Regions from separate parts of the Pseudomonas sp. c313 genome, predicted to be linked through region 2. Evidence: predicted binding sites of a transcription regulator. Region 2 holds the regulator's gene; the other holds the start of a gene.
What was found. The regulator sigma-54, encoded in region 2, starts transcription at its own class of promoters, with help from an activator protein. The targets are predictions, from matches to a motif close to ANTGGCATNNANNTTGCTNT.
Positions count from the first base shown of each region.

Region 1: the regulator sigma-54 is predicted to act here: its motif matches at 4,544-4,563, upstream of glnK (P-II family nitrogen regulator).

Region 1 is NZ_JBUZRD010000004.1:213,422-223,482, forward strand. Features, by position in the region: gene ACZRKZ_RS14535 (LysR substrate-binding domain-containing protein) at 1-194, shown strand, start outside; gene ACZRKZ_RS14540 (methyl-accepting chemotaxis protein) at 384-2,360, shown strand; gene ACZRKZ_RS14545 (YifB family Mg chelatase-like AAA ATPase) at 2,383-3,879, opposite strand; gene ACZRKZ_RS14550 (accessory factor UbiK family protein) at 4,089-4,349, opposite strand; gene glnK (P-II family nitrogen regulator) at 4,771-5,109, shown strand; gene ACZRKZ_RS14560 (ammonium transporter) at 5,144-6,481, shown strand; partial or broken gene ACZRKZ_RS14565 (secondary thiamine-phosphate synthase enzyme YjbQ) at 6,693-7,118, shown strand; gene sutA (transcriptional regulator SutA) at 7,222-7,548, shown strand; gene ACZRKZ_RS14575 (HAD family hydrolase) at 7,630-8,328, opposite strand; gene xerC (tyrosine recombinase XerC) at 8,325-9,224, opposite strand; gene ACZRKZ_RS14585 (DUF484 family protein) at 9,227-9,952, opposite strand; gene dapF (diaminopimelate epimerase) at 9,966-10,061, opposite strand, start outside.
Region 2 is NZ_JBUZRD010000003.1:192,213-202,273, forward strand. Features, by position in the region: gene ACZRKZ_RS10350 (superoxide dismutase) at 1-408, shown strand, start outside; gene ACZRKZ_RS10355 (ZIP family metal transporter) at 447-1,340, shown strand; gene ACZRKZ_RS10360 (HPr family phosphocarrier protein) at 1,386-1,658, opposite strand; gene rapZ (RNase adapter RapZ) at 1,675-2,532, opposite strand; gene ptsN (PTS IIA-like nitrogen regulatory protein PtsN) at 2,535-2,999, opposite strand; gene hpf (ribosome hibernation-promoting factor, HPF/YfiA family) at 3,012-3,320, opposite strand; gene ACZRKZ_RS10380 (RNA polymerase factor sigma-54) at 3,396-4,889, opposite strand; gene lptB (LPS export ABC transporter ATP-binding protein) at 5,074-5,799, opposite strand; gene lptA (lipopolysaccharide transport periplasmic protein LptA) at 5,799-6,332, opposite strand; gene lptC (LPS export ABC transporter periplasmic protein LptC) at 6,319-6,891, opposite strand; gene ACZRKZ_RS10400 (KdsC family phosphatase) at 6,900-7,424, opposite strand; gene ACZRKZ_RS10405 (KpsF/GutQ family sugar-phosphate isomerase) at 7,425-8,399, opposite strand; gene ACZRKZ_RS10410 (ATP-binding cassette domain-containing protein) at 8,688-9,497, shown strand; gene mlaE (lipid asymmetry maintenance ABC transporter permease subunit MlaE) at 9,497-10,061, shown strand, end outside.

The DNA of each region.
Region 1 (10,061 bases), on a different contig from region 2:
TGCTGATGGTGGCCGAAGACGTGGCCCAAGGCCGGTTGAGCCTGCCGTGGCCGACCGCTGTGGCCAGTGGGGAAAATTACTATCTGGTTTGGCCGAAAACCCGTCCCGGTGGTGAACGCTTGCGCAGGCTCTCGGACTTCCTTCAGGGCGAGGTCCGGGCCATGGAGTTGCCTCAGGTCGAACGGCTCGACTGACTCGGTGTAGTGCCCCAAAACAATGCGTTTGAGTGGCGCCTCTGTGACTCACTCAAGTATTGATCAGCCCCGCCGAAGTAGGTGTGACGTAGCCGTTATTCTTTAGCGGCTCAGCGTGCCCCCCTATTAGAAAATTTGCCGAGCTGCGCTATGAGATCAGGATGATCCGGGCCTCGGCCAGGAGCTGTCATGTCTCAACCACGCGCCCGGATTGCCTCCCAGCTGGGTCTTGCCTTAGCGGTAATATTGGCTGTCGTCATCAGCGGCAGTACCGTCTTCGCCCTGCGTTCCCTAGACTCGGCCAACCTCGACACTCGGGAAGAACACCTGGCCAGCGAGGCGCGGTTGCTCGCCGACCAACTCAATACCTTCCACAGCACCTTGCGCGAGAGCACCCAGCGTTTGAGCGGGTTGTTCGAAAAACGCTTCGGCGCCGGCTTGAGCGTGCGTGCAGACCAGCCGGTGACAGTGGCCGGCGTGCAGACGCCGAGCCTGTACCTCGGTACTGAGATGCTCAACAATAACTTCGACGAAGTCGACGAGTTCAAGCAGATGTCCGGCGGCGTGGCCACGGTGTTTGTGCGCAGCGGCGATGACTTCATCCGGGTCAGTACTTCCCTGACCAAGCAGGATGGCAATCGCGCCATCGGTACGGTACTGGATCGCCAGGGTCCAGCCTATTCGCGCCTGCTGGCCGGGCAGAGTTACATCGGCCGAGCGGTGTTGTTCGAACGCTCCTACATGACTCAATACAGTCCAGTGCGTGATACGGCCGGCAAGGTCATCGCCGTATTGTTTATCGGTTTCGACTACACCGATGCGCAGAACACCCAGTTCGACAACCTCAAGCGTTTCCGTATTGGCCAGACCGGCTCCCTGGCGTTGCTGGACGAGCAGCAGCGTTGGCTGGTGCCGCCGGCCGGCGTGCAAGCATTGGATCAATCGGTTCCGGTAATGCTCGATCTGGCCAAGAAACCGGGTAAGGGCCGTTTCTGGAGCGACAAGAACGAAGACTTCTACAGCGTTTCGGTGTCGTTCGACGGTGGCCCGTGGTCGGTGGTGGCAAGTATGCCGAAAGCTGAAATCCGCGCGGTGACCTGGTCGGTGGGCATTCGCCTAGTGATCGGCAGTGTGCTGGCTATGTTGCTGGCGGTGGGCGCGACGGTCTGGCTGCTGCGCAGCAAATTGGCACCGCTTGGGGATCTGGTGCGCCAGGCCGAAGCCTTGGGCGCGGGGGATTTGAGTGCGCGCTTGAATGTGTCCAGTCACGACGAAATCGGTCAGTTGGCCCGCAGCTTCAATCAGATGGGCGAAGCGCTGTCGAACATGGTGTCCCATATCCGCAAGGCCGCCGAAGAGGTCAACAGCCGCGCTCAGGCGCTATCCGGTCTGTCCGGTGGTGCCTATGAAGGCATGGAGCAGCAGTCCGGCGAGATCACCAGCATGGCCGGCGCAGTGGAAGAATTCAGCGCCACGTCGCTGAACATCGCCGACAATATGGGCAGTACCGAACGCCTGGCTCAGGAAAACGCCCAGCAAACCCGGATCGGCCGTACCTCGATGCAAGAGGCGTCGTCGTCCCTGGAGCATATCGCCACCTCACTGAACAGCACGGCGACGGTGATCAACACCTTGGGGCAGCGCTCCCAGGAAATCGGCGGGATTGTTGGGGTGATCACCTCGATTGCCGAACAGACCAACCTGCTGGCCCTCAATGCCGCCATCGAAGCAGCACGGGCCGGCGAGCAGGGTCGTGGCTTTGCGGTGGTGGCCGATGAAGTGCGCAACCTGGCGTCGCGCACCCGTCAGGCCACCGACGAGATTTCCGGGATGATCCAGAGTATCCAGCAGGAAACCGGCAACGCCATCAGCACCATGGAGCAAGGCAACGTATTGATGCAGGAAGGCCTGTCACGCAATGCCAACGTGGCTTCGGCTCTGGCGCGGATCGACGAACAAAGCCGCTCGGCCGGCCAGCAATTTGCCGCGATCACTACCGCAACCCAGGAACAGAGCAGCACTGCCACATTGCTCAGCAGCAACTTGCAAAGCATTGCCCTGGCCAATAGTGAGCAGCGGGAAGTGGTGTCGAACCTGGCGATTACTGCCAAGGAACTGGAGACGTTGGCGGCGGGCTTGCGCGATGAGGTTGACCGATTCAGGTGAGCATCAAAACTGTGGCGAGGGATTAGCTGATTGCTGCTGGCCGATACTGCAACGCTTCTGCCAAATGATGGCGACCGATCGCTTCCACCTGCTCCAGATCCGCCAAGGTGCGGGCGACCTTCAACAATCGATGCGCCGCCCGCAGCGACAAAGTCAGCCGCTCGCAGGCGGTCTCCAGCCAGCCTTCATCGACTTTCGCCAGCACGCAATGCTCGCGTAGCCCCGGCAAGTCGAGAAAGGCGTTGGCACAACCCTGGCGCTGCTGCTGGCGGTCGCGGGCCTCGGCGACACGTACCGAAGCGCTGGCCGTGTCGTCTCCGGCTTGTGTGGCCGGGTTCAGTGCGGTGCTTTCCCGCGCAACGGTCACGTGCAGGTCAATTCGGTCCAGCAAGGGCCCGGAGAGTTTGTTGCGATAACGCTGAATCAGTTCCGGTGTGCAGCGGCATCTCCCGCTCGGTTCGCCCATATAACCGCAAGGGCAAGGGTTCATCGCCGCCACCAGCTGAAAGCGCGCCGGGAAACTCACTCGGTCGCGGGCGCGGGAGATGACGATATGGCCCGACTCCAGTGGCTCGCGCAGTACCTCCAACACCTTGCGATCAAACTCCGGCAACTCGTCGAGAAACAGCACGCCGTGATGGGCGAGAGTGATTTCTCCAGGCTGCGGTTTTGAGCCGCCGCCCACCAGTGCCGGCCCTGAAGCCGAATGGTGGGGTTGGCGAAATGGTCGGTGCGGCCAATGGCTCAGTGGTGCCAGGCTGACCACCGACTGAATCGCCGCTACCTCCAGCGCTTCCTGCTCGCTCAAGGGAGGCAGCAATCCTGGCAGGCGACTGGCGAGTAAGGTTTTGCCGGTGCCTGGTGGCCCGCTGAACAACAGATTGTGGGCGCCTGCTGCGGCAATCAATAACGCTCGCTTGGCCGCCAACTGACCCTGGACTTCACTCAGGTCGGGGTAGGGCTTGTTCAGGTACATCAGGCCACTGGAAACGAAGGGCTCAATCGGCACATGCCCATTCAGGTGCGCCACCACTTGCAGCAGGTGATCTACCGCAATCACCTTCAAGCCGGAGGCAAGGCACGCCTCTTCGGCATTGGCCCGAGGCACTATCAAGGTGCGCCCGGCCTTGCGTGCTGCGAGCGCCGCTGGCAACACACCCTTTACCGCGCGTACTTCGCCGGACAGCGCCAGTTCGCCGAGGCATTCCACGTCATCGAGCATCAGTGATGGCACCTGCACGCTGGCGGCGAGAATTCCCAGGGCAATCGCCAAATCAAAACGCCCGCCGTCCTTGGGCAGGTCGGCGGGCGCGAGGTTGAGGGTGATACGGCGGGCGGGATATTGCAGGGCAGAGTTGAGAATGGCGCTGCGCACCCGGTCCTTGCTTTCCTTGACCGCCGTTTCCGGCAAACCCACTAGCGTAAGCGACGGCAAACCATTGGCCATATGCACCTCGACGGTGACGGCGGGGGCTTCGACGCCAATCTGGGCGCGGCTGTGGACGATGGCGAGGGACATGCTCGTTCCTTGAGATGGAGGGCCGCTTCCTGCGGGTTTTTCAAGAGTAGACGAGGTGGGGAAGAGCGAGGCGGGGAGGTTTTACAGAACGTGACCAAACTGTAGGAGCGAGCTTGCTCGCGAAAATAGTCAACGATAACGCGGGCATTCTGAATGAACGCGGCGCTCTCGGGCTCTTCGCGAACAGCTCGCTCCTACAAGGGCAGGCGTTATTCGGTGGGTGGATTCAACCGCGCTTCCAGCTCCGCCACCTTCGCCTCCAGGCTCTCCAACCGCGCACGCGTGCGGGCCAGTACAACCATCTGGCTATCAAACTCTTCCCGGCTGACCAGGTCCAGCTTGCTGAAGCCGCTCTGCAACAAAGCCTTGAACTGGCTTTCGATTTCGTTGCGAGGCAGCGGGGTTTCGCCGCTGAACAGGCGGGAGGCGTGGCCGCTCAGGGCGTCGAGGAGGTCTTTGGGAGCGAGCATGGGAAATATTCCGGAAAACTGTTGGCAGGCAGTGTATCACGCAGCGTCTATAGTCTTTTTCACGCGGCGCTGCGCACGCTTTTCGTGCATGGGGTCGGGCAGCTGCGCACTGTTTTCGTGCGTATCCACACCGCTGTAGGCCCCCGCAAGTGGGCACGAGTGAGCAAAGGATTGATTTCAGTGATTTTTACGGAGCTGGCAAGGTTTCTGCTTAGACCATCATGACCCATGCACTGATGCAGTCGCTGTGACGAATGCAGTGCGCCGACGGAGCGGGGTACAGGTTTCGTCACCAGTGGTTAGCTCGCGTCGCAATGGCACTTGTCAGGGCGACGAAGCGTTACAAAGCCAGGCACTGCGCTTAGACTTGAGACGGGTTTGTTTTCCTGGGGCAAGTCCACCAATTCGGGAGAGAGTTTTCATGAAGCTAGTCACTGCCATCATCAAGCCGTTCAAGTTGGACGATGTACGCGAGTCGTTGTCCGAGATCGGCGTGCAGGGCATTACCGTTACTGAGGTCAAAGGCTTCGGTCGGCAGAAGGGGCACACGGAGTTGTATCGCGGCGCGGAATACGTGGTCGATTTCCTGCCGAAGGTGAAGATTGATGTCGCCATTGACGACAAGGATCTTGATCGGGTTATCGAGGCGATAACCAAGGCCGCCAACACCGGCAAGATCGGTGACGGCAAAATCTTCGTGGTCAATCTGGAACAGGCTATTCGCATCCGTACCGGCGAAACCGATACCGACGCAATCTAAGCCGCCAAACCCCAACGCCCCAGGAGAAAACAATATGACTCTGCGTAAATTCGCAGGGCTAGGAGCCCTGTTGTCCATCGTAATGCCCAGCCTGGCTATGGCGGCAGACGAAGTGGCGGCTCCAGTCCTCAACTCCGGCGACACCGCCTGGATGCTGACCGCTACCGCATTGGTGTTGTTCATGACCATCCCCGGTCTGGCGCTGTTCTACGGCGGCATGGTCCGCTCCAAAAACATTCTTTCCGTGATGATGCAGTGCTTCGCCATTACCGGCCTGATCAGCATTCTGTGGGTCGTCTACGGCTACAGCATTGCGTTCGACACTACCGGGATGGAGCAGGGCGTCGTCAACTTCAACTCGTTCTTCGGCGGCATGGGCAAGGCGTTCCTGGCGGGTGTCACTCCGGCCAGCATCACCGGGCCTGCGGCGCTGTTCCCTGAGGCGGTGTTCATCACCTTCCAGATGACCTTCGCCATCATCACTCCGGCACTGATCGTCGGTGCGTTCGCTGAGCGCATGAAGTTCTCCGCCATGCTGATCTTCATGGCCATCTGGTTCACCCTGGTCTATGCGCCGATTGCGCACATGGTCTGGAGCGGCAACGGTGGCCTGTTGTGGGATTGGGGCGTACTGGACTTCGCTGGCGGCACCGTGGTGCACATCAACGCCGGTATTGCTGGCCTGGTGGCGTGCATCGTGCTCGGCAAGCGTAAAGGCTACCCGACCACGCCGATGGCTCCGCACAACCTGGGTTACACCCTGATCGGCGCGGCGATGCTGTGGATTGGCTGGTTCGGCTTCAACGCAGGTTCCGCTGCTGCTGCCAACGGCACTGCCGGCATGGCGATGCTGGTGACCCAGATCGCTACCGCTGCTGCGGCGCTGGGCTGGATGTTCGCCGAGTGGATCACCCACGGCAAGCCAAGTGCCCTGGGTATTGCTTCGGGTGTGGTTGCCGGTTTGGTCGCCATTACGCCAGCCGCTGGCACCGTGGGGCCGATGGGCGCCCTGGTGATTGGTCTGGTTGCCGGTGTGATCTGCTTCTTCTGCGCTACCAGCCTCAAGCGCAAGCTGGGCTACGACGACTCCCTGGACGCCTTCGGTGTTCACGGTATCGGCGGTATCGTCGGTGCGATCCTCACCGGTGTGTTCGCAGCCCCGGCCCTGGGCGGCTTCGGCACTGTGACTGATGTTGCGGCACAGGTCTGGATTCAGGCCAAGGGTGTCGGTTTCACGGTGATCTACACCGGTATCGTGACCTTCGTCATCCTCAAGGTGCTGGACAAGGTCATGGGCCTGCGGGTTACTGAAGAGGAAGAGGCGGTCGGCCTCGATCTGGCGGAACACAACGAGCGTGGCTACAACTTGTAAGTACGCTTAAAAAAGATGCCCGGCTTGCCGGGCATTTTTTTGTCTGGGGTTTGTCTGCGGTGAAGGGTTGTGAGTATTTTTGTGCTGACTTTGTGATTGGATCCATAGGGTACTTTTCACTGTGCAAATGTCTTACATGCATGTAGGCGTATTCGGCACTTTGTTTTTTCCCTGAGCGCGCTAGAATGCGCGCCGATGTGCGCAGAACTGTATGTGGCAACAGACCCTGATTATCCTGCGGGCCAAGCCCCGGGGCTTTCATCTGGTGACGGACGAGTTGCTCGTTGGTTTGCCTGAATTGAAGGCTAGTCGGATGGGCTTGTTGTATTTGTAGCTGCAGCACACCTCGGCCTCGTTGACCGTCAACGAGAATGCCGACCCGGCGGTTCGCCGTGACTTCGAACGTTTTTTCAACACGCTGGTGCCACAAGGTAGAGCGGTGTATGAACATGACGACGAAGGCCCGTATGATCTGCCGGCGTACTTCAAGGGCAGACTGCTGGGCTGTCAGTTGAGTTTGCCGGTCAAGGCCGGCCACTTGGCGATGAGGACCTGGCAAGGTGTTTATCTGGGCGAGCACCGCGATCATGGTGTTGCTCGTAAAGTCCTCGCCACCTTGCACGGTGATGGGGCATAAGCCGCTGGTTATCCGGTGGATGTTGATTTTTTTCCAGCTGCCGTCGACAGACGGCGAAGCTGGGCTATAACTAATCTGCTTTTCGCAAGTCATGAGGTAGAACATGAGCGACGATGATCTGGAAAACGACGACCTCGAAGTAGGTGACGACGAAGCCGAAGAAGGTCTGGAAGCGGCTGCGTCAGACGTTGCTGACGACGACGACGGCGGGGAAGACGCACCGGCTCCGGCTGCCAAGGGCAAGGCCAAGGCTGCTGTTTCGGTTGACGAGCTGCCAAGCGTTGAAGCCAAGAACAAAGAGCGCGATGCGCTGGCCCGAGCGATGGATGAATTCCTCGCCAAAGGCGGCAAAGTGCAGGAAGTCGAGGCCAACGTGGTGGCTGATCCACCGAAGAAGCCTGATAACAAGTACGGCAGCCGGCCTATCTAAGGTCAGTTACTTGCTTGCTGAAAAAGCCCGCCGTCGCTGCGGGCTTTTTCATGGGTGACACAAAGAGCCTTCACCACCAGGTTATACGTTCCAGCGGGCGAGCAAGTCGGGCAGTTCAGTCAGGCTGCGAATCTCTGCATCTGGCAATTGCTCGGTTTCCCAGGCTTTACCCGCTGGGTTGAACCAGATGGCGCGAAGCCCCGCCTGCTGGGCGCCGGCAATGTCATCGCCGGGGTGGTCACCAATATGTACGGCGGCGCTCGCATCTACGCCACCGCGCTGTAACGCCTCCTGAAACAGTCGTGCGTCCGGCTTGGCGATGCCGATATCCTCGGCGCGCAGAGCAAACTTAAAGTAATCCGCCAGACCAACGCGCTGCACATCGGCATTGCCATTGGTGATCACTCCCAGCATGTACTGGCGGCCCAGGGCCTGCAGCATGGGCTCTGCTTCGGGGAATATAGTGAGTTGGTGCCGGGCGTGGATGAACGCTTCGAAACACGCACCCGCCAACTCCGTCGCCTCAGGCTGTGGATAACCAGCCTCTTCAAAGGCATGCAGCAGGACGCGGTGACGCAACACACTGATACGGTATTTCAGCTCGGGATAGCGCTGCAGCACCTGTTGGCGCAGGTCGGCGAACTTTTCCAGGGGCAATTCGCCCACCAATGAGGCATTAGTGGCGAGCCACTCGCGCATCGACGCCTCGGCGCTGATGATGACGGGCACGTTATCCCAGAGCGTGTCGTCCAGGTCGAAGGTGATCAGCTTGATGCTCATGAGTCGCTGCCTTTAATGCGTTTGGCCCGTGGATGGGCGCTGTCGTACACCGTCGCCAGGTGCTGGAAGTCCAGGTGGGTGTAGATCTGGGTGGTCTTGATGTCGGAGTGGCCGAGCAGTTCCTGCACCGCGCGCAAGTCTTGTGAAGACTCCAGCATGTGGCTGGCAAACGAGTGCCGGAGCATGTGCGGGTGGAGGTTTTGCCCCAGCTCGCGCTCGCCGGCGGCCTTGACCCGCAACTGGATCGCCCGTGGCCCGAGGCGCCGGCCTTGCTGGCTGACAAACACCGCGTCATCCGCCGGATTGCTCAGGGCTCGCAACCCCAGCCACAGTTGCAAGGCTTCCCGGGCTTTCTTGCCGACCGGCAGCACGCGGGTCTTGCTGCCTTTGCCGAGCACTTGTACCAGGCCATCCGCGAGGTCCAACTGATCGAGGTTGAGGCCGGTCAACTCCGACAGGCGCAGGCCCGAGGAGTAGAACAGCTCAAGGATCGCCTGGTCGCGACGGGCGAGGAAGTCATCCTCTACCGCGCCATCGAGCAGTTGCAAGGTACGGTCGGCGTCGAGGGTTTTGGGCAGGCGCCGTTCGCCCTTGGGCGGCGCGAGGCCGTTGGCCGGGTCGTGGTCGCAGAGGCCTTCGCGGTTCAGGTAGTGATAAAGGCCACGCACCGCCGACAGCAAGCGCGCCAGGCTACGAGAGGATTGGCCTTGCTGGTGGAGGCGGGCGATCAGGCTACGCAAGCTCTGGATATCCAGGGCTTTCCAACTGCCGATCTGTTGTTTCTCGCAGAATGCCAGGACCTTGTTCAGGTCCCGTCGGTAGGCTTCAAGCGTATGGGGAGACACCTGGCGCTCGCTGCGCAGATGAGCGCAGTAGGCGTCCAGTTGTCGTTCCATGGCTAGCGCACCGCGCGCAGGGCGGTGGTGAAGCGCGGCAGGACGCGGCCTAACACTTCGGCGATATAGCTCAAGAACAGCGTACCCACCGAACTCTTGTAATGCTGTGGATCACGGCTGGCGATGGCCAGTACACCGTGCAGGCCTTGATGGCTGAGGGCGACCACGGCCGTGGAACCGATCTGCTTGCGCTGTTCTTCACCAAACAGGAAGTCCAGCTCATGCTCGCGCAGAGTGCCACTGATGGTTTTGCCTTCCGACAGCAGGCCACCAATGGCGGTTTGTGCATCGCTGCCGCTGACCCAGCGGCCCACCGGTATCGGGTTGTCGCTGAACAGGATCAGGCTGACAAAAGGTACCTGGAAATCCTGGCGCAGGCTGTCTTCGACGGCAATGACCGCGTCTTCCAGGCTGGCGGCGTCCATCAGGGTCAGGACCAGTCGACGGGTCTTGTCGAACAGGCGGTCGTTGTCGCGGGCCACGTCCATCAGTTGCGAGAGCCGATGGCGCATTTCGATATTGCGCTCGCGCAGGATCTTCATCTGCCGCTCCACCAGCGACACGGTATCGCCGCGTTGGTGGGGAATGCGCAGGGCCGGCAGCAGCTCTTCATGCTCGACGAAGAAGTCCGGGTTAGCCTCCAGGTAAGCGGCGACGGCCGCCGCCTCCAGACTTTCATCAGGGGTTGGTTCGGATTCTTGAACGGGTACCTGGGGCTTATCGGTCATTGGATTGGCTCACTCATAGACGGACCTGTCCTTCGTATACACGCATGGCCGGACCGGTCATCTTCACCGGCAGGCCTGGGCCTGCCCATTCGATGGACAGGCGTCCGCC
Region 2 (10,061 bases):
GCTGCCGTGATTAACCAGGGCGGGGGACATGCTAACCACTCGCTGTTCTGGGCGGTGATGTCGCCCAAGGGCGGCGGTAAGCCAGGCGGCGCGCTGGGCAAGGCCATCGATGAGCAGTTGGGTGGTTTTGACAGTTTCAAGGAGGCGTTTACCAAGGCTGCGTTGACCCGTTTCGGCAGTGGTTGGGCCTGGTTGAGCGTGACTCCGCAAAAGACCCTGGTAGTGGAAAGCAGCGGCAACCAGGACAGCCCGCTGATGAATGGCAATACGCCGATCCTCGGCCTGGACGTTTGGGAACACGCTTACTACTTGCTGTACCGGAACCGCCGTCCCGAATATATCAACGCCTTCTATAGTGTTATCAACTGGCCGGAAGTCGCTGAGCGTTACCAGGCTGCGCTTGCTTAACGCTCTTTTCATAACAGGATCTAGATCTAAGGCCGACTATGGGCACTGAAACACTGGCGATCAGCAGCGTGCGAATGTTCCGTTATGCGTTTGGCTCGCTGTTGCTGTTGGCGGGAATTGCATTGCTGGTGGCTCAAGGGCTGGCCTGGCTGGATCTGGAACCGCGTATCCTGCGCGCCCTGCAAGGCGGGGCCATCTGTGCCCTGGGCACGGCGCTGGGCGCGGTGCCGGTATTGGTGATCCGTCGGATGCCGCTGGCGGTGAGTGATACGTTGCTGGGTTTCGGTGCTGGCGTGATGTTGGCCGCGACGGCTTTCTCGCTGATCGTGCCCGGCATCGCTGCTGCCGAAAACCTCGGGCTGACACCTTGGGCCGCCAGTGGTCTGATCAGCTTTGGCATCATGCTGGGCGCTTTCGGGCTGTTTCTGGTGGATCGCAAGATCTCCGGTGCCAGCCCGGAAACGCTGGTGGGCACGCCGGAAAAACCGGTAATCGCGCCACGTATCTGGCTGTTCGTATTCGCCATCATCGCCCATAACATTCCCGAAGGCATGGCGGTGGGGGTCTCGGCAGGTGGCGGTATGCCAGACGCCGACAGCCTGGCCATGGGCATCGCCCTGCAGGACGTACCGGAGGGACTGGTGATTGCTCTGGTGCTGGCCGGGGCAGGGATGTTGCGGGTCAAGGCGTTCCTGATTGGTGCGGCATCCGGGTTGGTAGAGCCGGTATTCGCGGTGCTCTGCGCTTGGCTGGTGAGCCTGGCTGAGGTGCTATTGCCGTTGGGCTTGGCGCTGGCAGCGGGGGCGATGCTATTGGTGGTGACTCACGAAGTGATTCCCGAATCGCGGCGCAATGGCCATGACAAGCTCGCCAGTTTGGGGCTGTGTATCGGGTTTTGTTTGATGATGGTGATGGATACAGCGTTGGGGTGAAGTGAGGATCTATGGCGAGGGAGCTTGCCCCCTCGCCAGTGGGGCTTACTCGCCCTCGTCAAAGTAGTTATTGATCAGCTTTGCCAGCGCATCCAGAGCTTCTTGCTCCTGCTCGCCTTGCGTCTTCAGATGAATCATGGTGCCTTTGCCCGCAGCCAACATCATCATCGCCATGATGCTTTTGCCGTCGACCGTGGATTCCGGGGTGCGCCCAACCCTGATCTGGCAGGGAAACTGCCCCGCGACGCCGACGAACTTGGCCGAGGCCCGGGCGTGTAAGCCCAGTTTGTTGATGATTTCAATTTCCAGAGCGGGCATCGCGGGGGTGTTCCTTTCAGCTAAGGTCGCGGTGGCGAACCTGGACGTTCTTGAGGGTTTGCTGCAAAACCTGGCCGAGGCGCTCGGTCAGGTACACAGAGCGGTGGTGCCCGCCGGTGCAGCCAATGGCGATGGTGACATAGGCTCGGTTGCTGGCGGCAAAGCGTGGCAGCCATTTGAGCAGGTAGCTGGAAATGTCCTGGAACATCTCCTCGACATCCGGTTGCGCCGCCAGGTACTCGGCTACGGGTTGGTCGAGCCCCGACTGATCACGTAGTTCCGGCTTCCAGTACGGGTTGGGCAGGCAGCGCACGTCGAACACCAGGTCGGCGTCCACCGGCATGCCCCGCTTGAAGCCAAAAGACTCCACCAGGAACGCCGTGCCAGGTTCTGGCTGGTTCAACAGGCGCAACTTGATGGTATCGCGCAGTTGATACAGGTTCAGGCTGGTGGTGTTGATCTTCAGGTCGGCCAGGTCAATGATTGGCCCCAGTAGCTTGGTTTCGTCTTCGATGGCTTCTGCCAGCGAGCGGTTGGCGCTGCTCAGAGGGTGACGACGACGAGTTTCTGAAAAACGCTTGAGCAGGGTTTCTTCGTCTGCATCCAGGTACAGCACGTCGCAATGAATGTGTTTGCCGCGCACCTCCTCAAGCAATTCCGGGAAGCGCGTTAGGTGGCTGGGCAGGTTGCGGGCGTCGATGGATACAGCGACCAGCGGCTGTGCCAGTTCGGTGTGGATCAACGCGCGCTCAGCCAGTTCGGGCAGCAAGCCGGCCGGCAGGTTGTCGATGCAATAGAAGCCATTGTCCTCAAGCACATTGAGGGCAGTACTTTTACCTGAGCCGGAGCGGCCGCTGACGATGATCAAACGCATGATTACTGCCCGTTCTGCTCTTCCAGGACGACCTGATACAGCGCTTCATTACTGGAGGCGCTACGCAGTTTTTCGCGTACTTCTTTGCGGTCGAGCATGCTGGCGATCTGCCGGAGCAGTTCCAGGTGCGCATCGGTGGCCGCTTCCGGGACCAGCAGAACGAACAGCAGGTCTACCGGGGCACCGTCGATGGCGTCGAAATCGATAGGAGCGTCCAGGTGCAGCAAGGCGCTGACTGGAGACTCGCAACCTTTAAGGCGGCAATGGGGGATGGCGATGCCGTTGCCAAAACCGGTCGAGCCAAGTTTTTCACGGGCAATTAGAGCCTCAAAGACATCTTGCGTCTTCAGATTAGGCACTTCGCGGCCGATCAGATTGGCAATTTGTTCGAGGGCGCGCTTTTTACTGCCGCCCGGCACGTTCATGAGGGAACGGCCGGGGGTCAGGATATTTTCGAGTCGGATCATGGGTTGGGAGTGTTAACGACCGGTTGCGCCCTGAAGGAGGCTCTGGGTCTTTTCCTTATGCTTTTTGAGTTGGCGATCCAGCTTGTCAGTCAGCAGGTCAATGGCGGCATACATGTCTGAATGCTCGGCATTGGCGACGACTTCCCCGCCGGGGATATGCAGGGTGGCTTCGATTTTCTGCAGCAGCTTCTCGACGGTCATCGTGACTTGCACGTTGGTTATCTTGTCGAAATGCCGTTCCAATCGGTCGAGTTTTTCGCCGATGTAGGTGCGCAGGGGGTCGGTCACTTCCAGTTGGTGTCCACTGATGTTGACTTGCATACAGCTTCTCCTTCGTTGCCAGTGCATAAAGCGGCAGGCAGAAATGCCTGCCACTGGAACGCTGTGGCTAGCCCGTCACATCAAACGCTTACGCTCGCTGGAAGGCGCGATCCCAAGGGACTCGCGGTACTTGGCGACGGTTCGACGGGCTACCTGAATGCCTTGTGCCTCCAGTAAACCAGCGATCTTGCTGTCACTCAACGGCTTTTTCTGATTTTCCGCGGCAACCAGTTTTTTGATGATCGCGCGGATCGCCGTGGACGAGCATTCGCCACCTTCGGAAGTGCTTACATGACTGGAGAAAAAGTATTTCAGCTCATAAATACCCCGTGGGGTATGCATGAATTTCTGTGTAGTCACCCGGGAAATCGTCGATTCATGCATGCCTACTGCCTCGGCAATGTCATGCAGGACCAGCGGTTTCATTGCCTCATCGCCATATTCCAGGAAGCCGCGTTGGTGCTCGACGATCTGAGTGGCGACTTTCATCAGGGTTTCATTACGGCTTTGCAGGCTCTTGATGAACCAGCGGGCCTCCTGTAACTGGTTGCGCATGAAAGTGTTATCGGCGCTGGTGTCGGCCCGACGGACAAAACCTGCGTATTGCGGGTTGACCCGCAGGCGTGGCACCGATTCCTGGTTCAGCTCCACCAGCCAGCGCTCGTTGTCCTTGCGCACGATCACATCGGGAACGACGTATTCGGCTTCGCCGGACTCGATTTGCGAGCCGGGGCGAGGGTTGAGGCTTTGCACCAGCTCGATGATCTGGCGCAGGTCATCTTCCTTGAGCTTCATGCGCCGCATCAGTTGGCTGTAGTCGCGGCTGCCCAGCAGGTCTATGTAGTCGGTGACCAGGCGTTGTGCCTCGGTCAGCCACGGCGTCTTGGTGGGCAACTGGCGCAGTTGCAGCAGCAGGCATTCGCTGAGGGTGCGGGCGCCGATACCGGCCGGTTCGAATTGCTGGATGCGGTGCAGGACGGCTTCGATTTCGTCCAGTTCGATATCCAGTTCCGGGTCGAAGGCCTCAAGGATTTCCTCAAGTGTCTCGTCCAGGTAGCCCTGATTGTTGATGCAGTCGATCAGGGTCACGGCGATCAGTCGATCGGTGTCGGACATCGGCGCCAGGTTCAGTTGCCACAGCAAGTGGCTCTGCAGGCTCTCGCCGACGGAGGTGCGGGTGGTGAAGTCCCACTCGTCATCGTCATTGCTGGGCAGGCTGCTGGTGCTGGTCTGATAGACGTCTTCCCAGGCGGTGTCCACCGGCAGCTCATTGGGAATGCGCTCGTTCCACTCGCCTTCCTCAAGGTTATCCACCGTAGGGGCGGTTTCCTGGTAGGAAGGTTCCTGGACATCGGTGTTGGGTTTTTGCTCGGTGTTGTCGGCCAGCGGGTCGGCATTATCGAAGTCGTCGCCTTCTTCCTGGCGTTCGAGCATCGGATTGGACTCCAGGGCCTCCTGGATTTCCTGTTGCAGGTCCAGGGTCGACAATTGGAGCAGGCGGATGGCCTGTTGCAGCTGCGGTGTCATCGTCAGCTGCTGGCCCATTCTCAGAACTAGCGATGGTTTCATGGCAGGGGCTTAACACCTTATTCGCCGGCGCAATGCGCCATCCACGACAGGGCGCGTGAGCGCCAAACATAAGCAAATTATATGCCTGATATCGGGGGCTTTGCCTAGAGCGCGGTAACAATAAAAATATTGAGGTTTTTATTGACGCTCGCGCTCCTTGGCGAATGGCCAGGTATCACAGTACTTACAAGCGGAATTCGTGGCCCAGGTAAACTTCCTTGACCAGTTCGTTGGCCAGGATAGTTGCCGAGTCACCTTCGGCAATCAGTTGCCCGTCGTTGACAATATAGGCGGTTTCGCAGATATCGAGGGTTTCGCGCACGTTGTGGTCGGTGATCAATACACCGATCCCTTTGGCCTTGAGGTGGTGGATGATCTGCTTGATGTCGCCGACCGAGATCGGGTCGACACCGGCGAAGGGTTCGTCCAGCAGGATGAACTTCGGCGCAGTGGCCAGGGCGCGGGCGATTTCCACACGACGACGTTCGCCACCGGACAGGCTCATGCCGAGGTTGTCGCGAATGTGGTTGATGTGGAATTCCTGCAGCAGGCTTTCCAGCTCTTTCTTGCGTGCGGCGCGGTCGAGTTCCTTGCGGGTTTCGAGAATCGCCATGATGTTGTCGGCTACCGACAGTTTGCGGAAGATCGACGCCTCCTGGGGGAGATAGCCAATACCAGCCTGGGCACGGCCGTGCATAGGTTGGTGGCTGACGTCCAGGTCGTCGATCAGTACGCGACCCTGATCCGCCTGGACCAGTCCGACAATCATGTAGAAGCAGGTGGTCTTGCCGGCACCGTTGGGGCCAAGCAGGCCGACGATCTGGCCGCTGTCGATCGATAGGCTGACATCGCGCACGACCTGACGGCCTTTATAGGCCTTGGCCAGATGCTGGGCTTTCAGGGTTGCCATTACTCGGCCTTCTTCTTCGGCTGGATAACCATGTCGATGCGTGGACGTGGCGTAGTGACCTTGCTGCCATTGGCGCGACCAGCTTGAGCGATCTGGGTCTTGGTGTCGTAGATGATTTTCTCGCCTTCGGTAGAGTTGCCGTCGCTGCTCAGAACCTTGGCGCGGTCGATCAATACGATGCGATTTTGTTGGGCGTGATATTGGATCGTCACGCCGTAGCCCTTGATGGGGGCCGGATCTGTAGCTTTCTGTTGTTGCTCGAAATAGGCCAGGTTGCCCACCGAAGTCACTACGTCTATCTCACCAGCAGGGTTGCGGGTCAGCGTCACGGTGTTTCCGGTGATTTTCATCGAGCCTTGAGTGATGATCACATCACCCTTGTAGGTTGCTACACCTTGCTTGTCATCCAACTGAGCGTCGTCAGCCTGAATGTGGATTGGCTGTTCGCTATCGTTCGGCAGAGCCCAGGCGCTCACGCTTCCCAGTGCTGCGCCCAGACCGAGCAAAATAGGGAGGGTTTTAACGAGCCTCATACTGTCCTCTTACGTTCGATAGCAGGTGTATCCTGCTTTCTTTCAAATACGCTTTCATTCCCTTGCCAGTCGATACACCGCCAGCGCCGTCGATTCTAACGTCTTGCTCGGTCTGCGCATATTGCTTCTGAGGGAATACGGTCATGCGACTGCTGGTAATAATGGTCTCGCGGTCCTTGGCGTCGGTGCGAGCTACGCGCACCGAGTCGATCAGTTCGACTTCGGTACCGTCAGGATTGACTTCGCCGCGCTTGCTGGTGACGTGCCAGGGGAATTCGGTGCCGCGATACAGGTTCAGGTCCGGGTTGGTCAACAATGTGACCTCGGTGGCCTTCAGGTGTTCGACCTTGTCCGAGGTCATCTCGTACTGCACCTTGCCATCGGGCAGGAACTGCACGCTGTGGGCGTTGATGGCGTAATAGTCGATAGCGCCCTCGTCGACCTGTGCTACAGGCTGGTCGAGGAAGCGCTCCGGGCTGATATTCCAGTAACCGACCGCCAGGAACAGCGCGGTGATGGCCCCGAATACCAGGAGATTTCGAATCTTTTTGCTCAGCATAGATAGCTCTATAGGTAGGCGGCGTGGGCCGCTTCAAGGCTGCCCTGGGCGCGCAGGATCAACTCGCAGAACTCGCGTGCGGCGCCTTCGCCACCGCGGGCCTGAGTGACGCCATGGGCATGTTCGCGAACAAATGCTGCGGCATTGGCCACCGCCATGCCCAGGCCAACCCGACGAATTACCGGCAGGTCAGGCAAGTCGTCGCCCAGGTAGGCAACCTGCTCATAGCTTAGGTTGAGTTGGCCAAGAAGTTCGTCCAAGACCACCAGTTTATCCTCACGGCCTTGATAGAGGTGAGGAATACCCAGGTTTTGTGCGCGGCGTTCCACAACGGGCGTCTTGCGACCGCTAATAATGGCTGTTTGCACGCCTGCTGCCATCAGCATCTTGATGCCCTGGCCGTCGAGGGTGTTGAACGTCTTGAATTCGCTACCGTCTTCGAGGAAGTAAAGGCGGCCATCGGTCAGCACGCCGTCGACGTCGAAAATTGCCAGTTTGATGGCTTTGCCCCGTTGCAAAAGGTCGGTGCTCATTTACATCACTCCTGCGCGCAGCAAATCATGCATGTTCAAGGCGCCAACCGGGTGATCGTCGCCATCGACCACCACCAGGGCGCCAATCTTGTGGTCCTCCATGATCTTCAGGGCTTCGGCTGCGAGCATTTCGGCGCGGGCGGTCTTGCCATGAGGGGTCATTACCTCGTCGATGGTCGCGGTGTGGATATCAATGGTGCGGTCCAGGGTGCGGCGCAGGTCGCCGTCGGTGAAAATCCCGGCCAGGCGCCCATCGGCTTCCAGGATGACGGTCATGCCCAGGCCCTTGCGGGTCATTTCCATCAGCGCGTCCTTGAGCAAGGTACCGCGCGGCACATTTGGCAACTCGTCGCCGGCGTGCATGACGTTTTCCACTTTCAGCAGCAGCCGACGGCCCAGCGCACCACCTGGATGGGAAAATGCGAAGTCTTCGGCGGTAAAGCCGCGCGCTTCCAACAGTGCCACGGCCAGTGCATCACCCATGACCAGGGCGGCGGTGGTGGACGACGTCGGCGCCAGGTTCAGCGGGCAGGCTTCGTGGGTGACGTGTACGTTCAGGTTTACCTCGGCAGCCTTGGCCAGCGTCGAATCCGGGTTGCCGGTAACGCTGATCAGCTTGATACCCAGGCGCTTTATCAGCGGCAGCAAGGTGACTATTTCGTTGGTGGTGCCGGAATTGGACAGGGCCAGGATGATGTCGTCCCGGGTGATCATGCCCATGTCGCCATGGCTGGCTTCGGCCGGGTGCACGAAAAATGAGGTGGTCCCGGTACTCGCCAGGGTCGCGGCGATCTTGTTGCCGACGTGGCCTGACTTGCCCATGCCAACCACGACAACGCGGCCTTTGCTGGCCAGAATCATCTCGCAGGCGCGTACGAAATCTGCGTCGATATGGGTCAGCAAGCCTTCTACGGCTTCCAGTTCGAGACGGATGGTGCGTTGTGCGGATTGAATAAGGTCGCTGGATTGGCTCATGTCTGAAGTCGTATAGCCTGACGAAAAGTCGGCGATTATAGCGGGAATGCGCAATTCCCTCACGCAAGTTCGTTAGGCTTTGTTCCGGCCGGGATGTGTGGCCGCTCTCAAATACGTTTTTTTAGCTGTCCTGTTTCTGAACAAGCTCTGTTCCGGCCTTGGGCGCTCTGTGTCAGCAGTGATATAGTTCGCCGCCAGTTCGGTCCGCACAGCCCATGTGTCTATCTGTCGCAAGCAGTTGTCCCAAACATGGCGCCTGAGCGAGAGGCTGCATTCCAAGGAGTTTAGATGAGTGCCGATAACGCCTACGCGGTCGAGCTGAAGGGCCTTTCCTTCAAGCGCGGTACGCGCAGCATCTTCAATAACGTTGATATTCGCATTCCCCGCGGCAAAGTCACGGGCATCATGGGGCCTTCCGGTTGCGGCAAGACCACCTTGCTGCGCCTGATGGGTATGCAATTGCGCCCCAGTGCAGGCGAGGTCTGGGTCAATGGCCAGAACCTGCCGACATTGTCGCGCAGCGATCTGTTCGATGCCCGCAAGCACATGGGCGTGTTGTTTCAGAGCGGCGCGTTATTCACCGACCTGGATGTATTCGAAAACGTCGCGTTCCCGCTGCGGGTGCATACTCAGCTGTCCGATGAAATGATTCGTGACATTGTGTTGCTGAAACTGCAGGCCGTTGGGCTGCGCGGTGCTATCGACCTGATGCCCGACGAACTCTCCGGCGGCATGAAGCGTCGTGTCGCGCTGGCTCGCGCCATTGCGCTGGACCCGCAGATTCTCATGTACGATGAACCATTCGTCGGCCAGGACCCGATTGCCATGGGTGTGCTGGTACGCCTGATCCGCTTGCTTAACGATGCCCTGGGGATCACCAGCATCGTGGTGTCCCACGATCTGGCCGAAACCGCGAGCATTGCCGACTACCTCTATTTAGTAGGCGATGGCCAGGTGCTGGGGCAGGGCACGCCTGAAGAGCTGATGAACGCTGACAACCCGCGTATTCGCCAATTCATGACCGGCGATCCCGATGGCCCGGTGGCTTTTCATTTTCCGGCAGCGGACTACCGCTCAGATCTTCTGGGGAAGCGCTGATGCGCAAGACATCTTTAACCGAAAAAGTTCGCCTTTTCGGCCGTTCCGGCATCGACATTGTCGAAGTACTCGGCCGTTCGACGATTTTTCTGTTTCACTCCTTGCTCGGTCGCGGCGGTATCGGCGGCGGCTTTGCTCTGTTGATCAAACAACTGCACTCCGTGGGCGTGATGTCCCTGGTGATCATTGTGGTCTCCGGCATGTTCATCGGCATGGTGCTGGCGTTGCAAGGCTTCAGCATTCTTTCCAGCTACGGTTCCGAACAGGCGGTGGGGCAGATGGTTGCCCTGACATTGTTGCGTGAGCTGGGGCCGGTGGTCACCGCGCTGCTGTTTGCCGGTCGCGCCGGTTCTGCGCTGACCGCAGAAATCGGCAACATGAAAGCCACCGAGCAGCTGTCCAGCCTGGAAATGATCGGCGTGGACCCCCTCAAATACATTGTTGCCCCGCGCCTGTGGGCTGGCTTCATTTCCCTACCCCTGCTGGCGATGATTTTCAGCGTGGTCGGGATCTGGGGCGGTTCGTGGGTGGCGGTGGACTGGCTGGGGGTCTATGAGGGCTCCT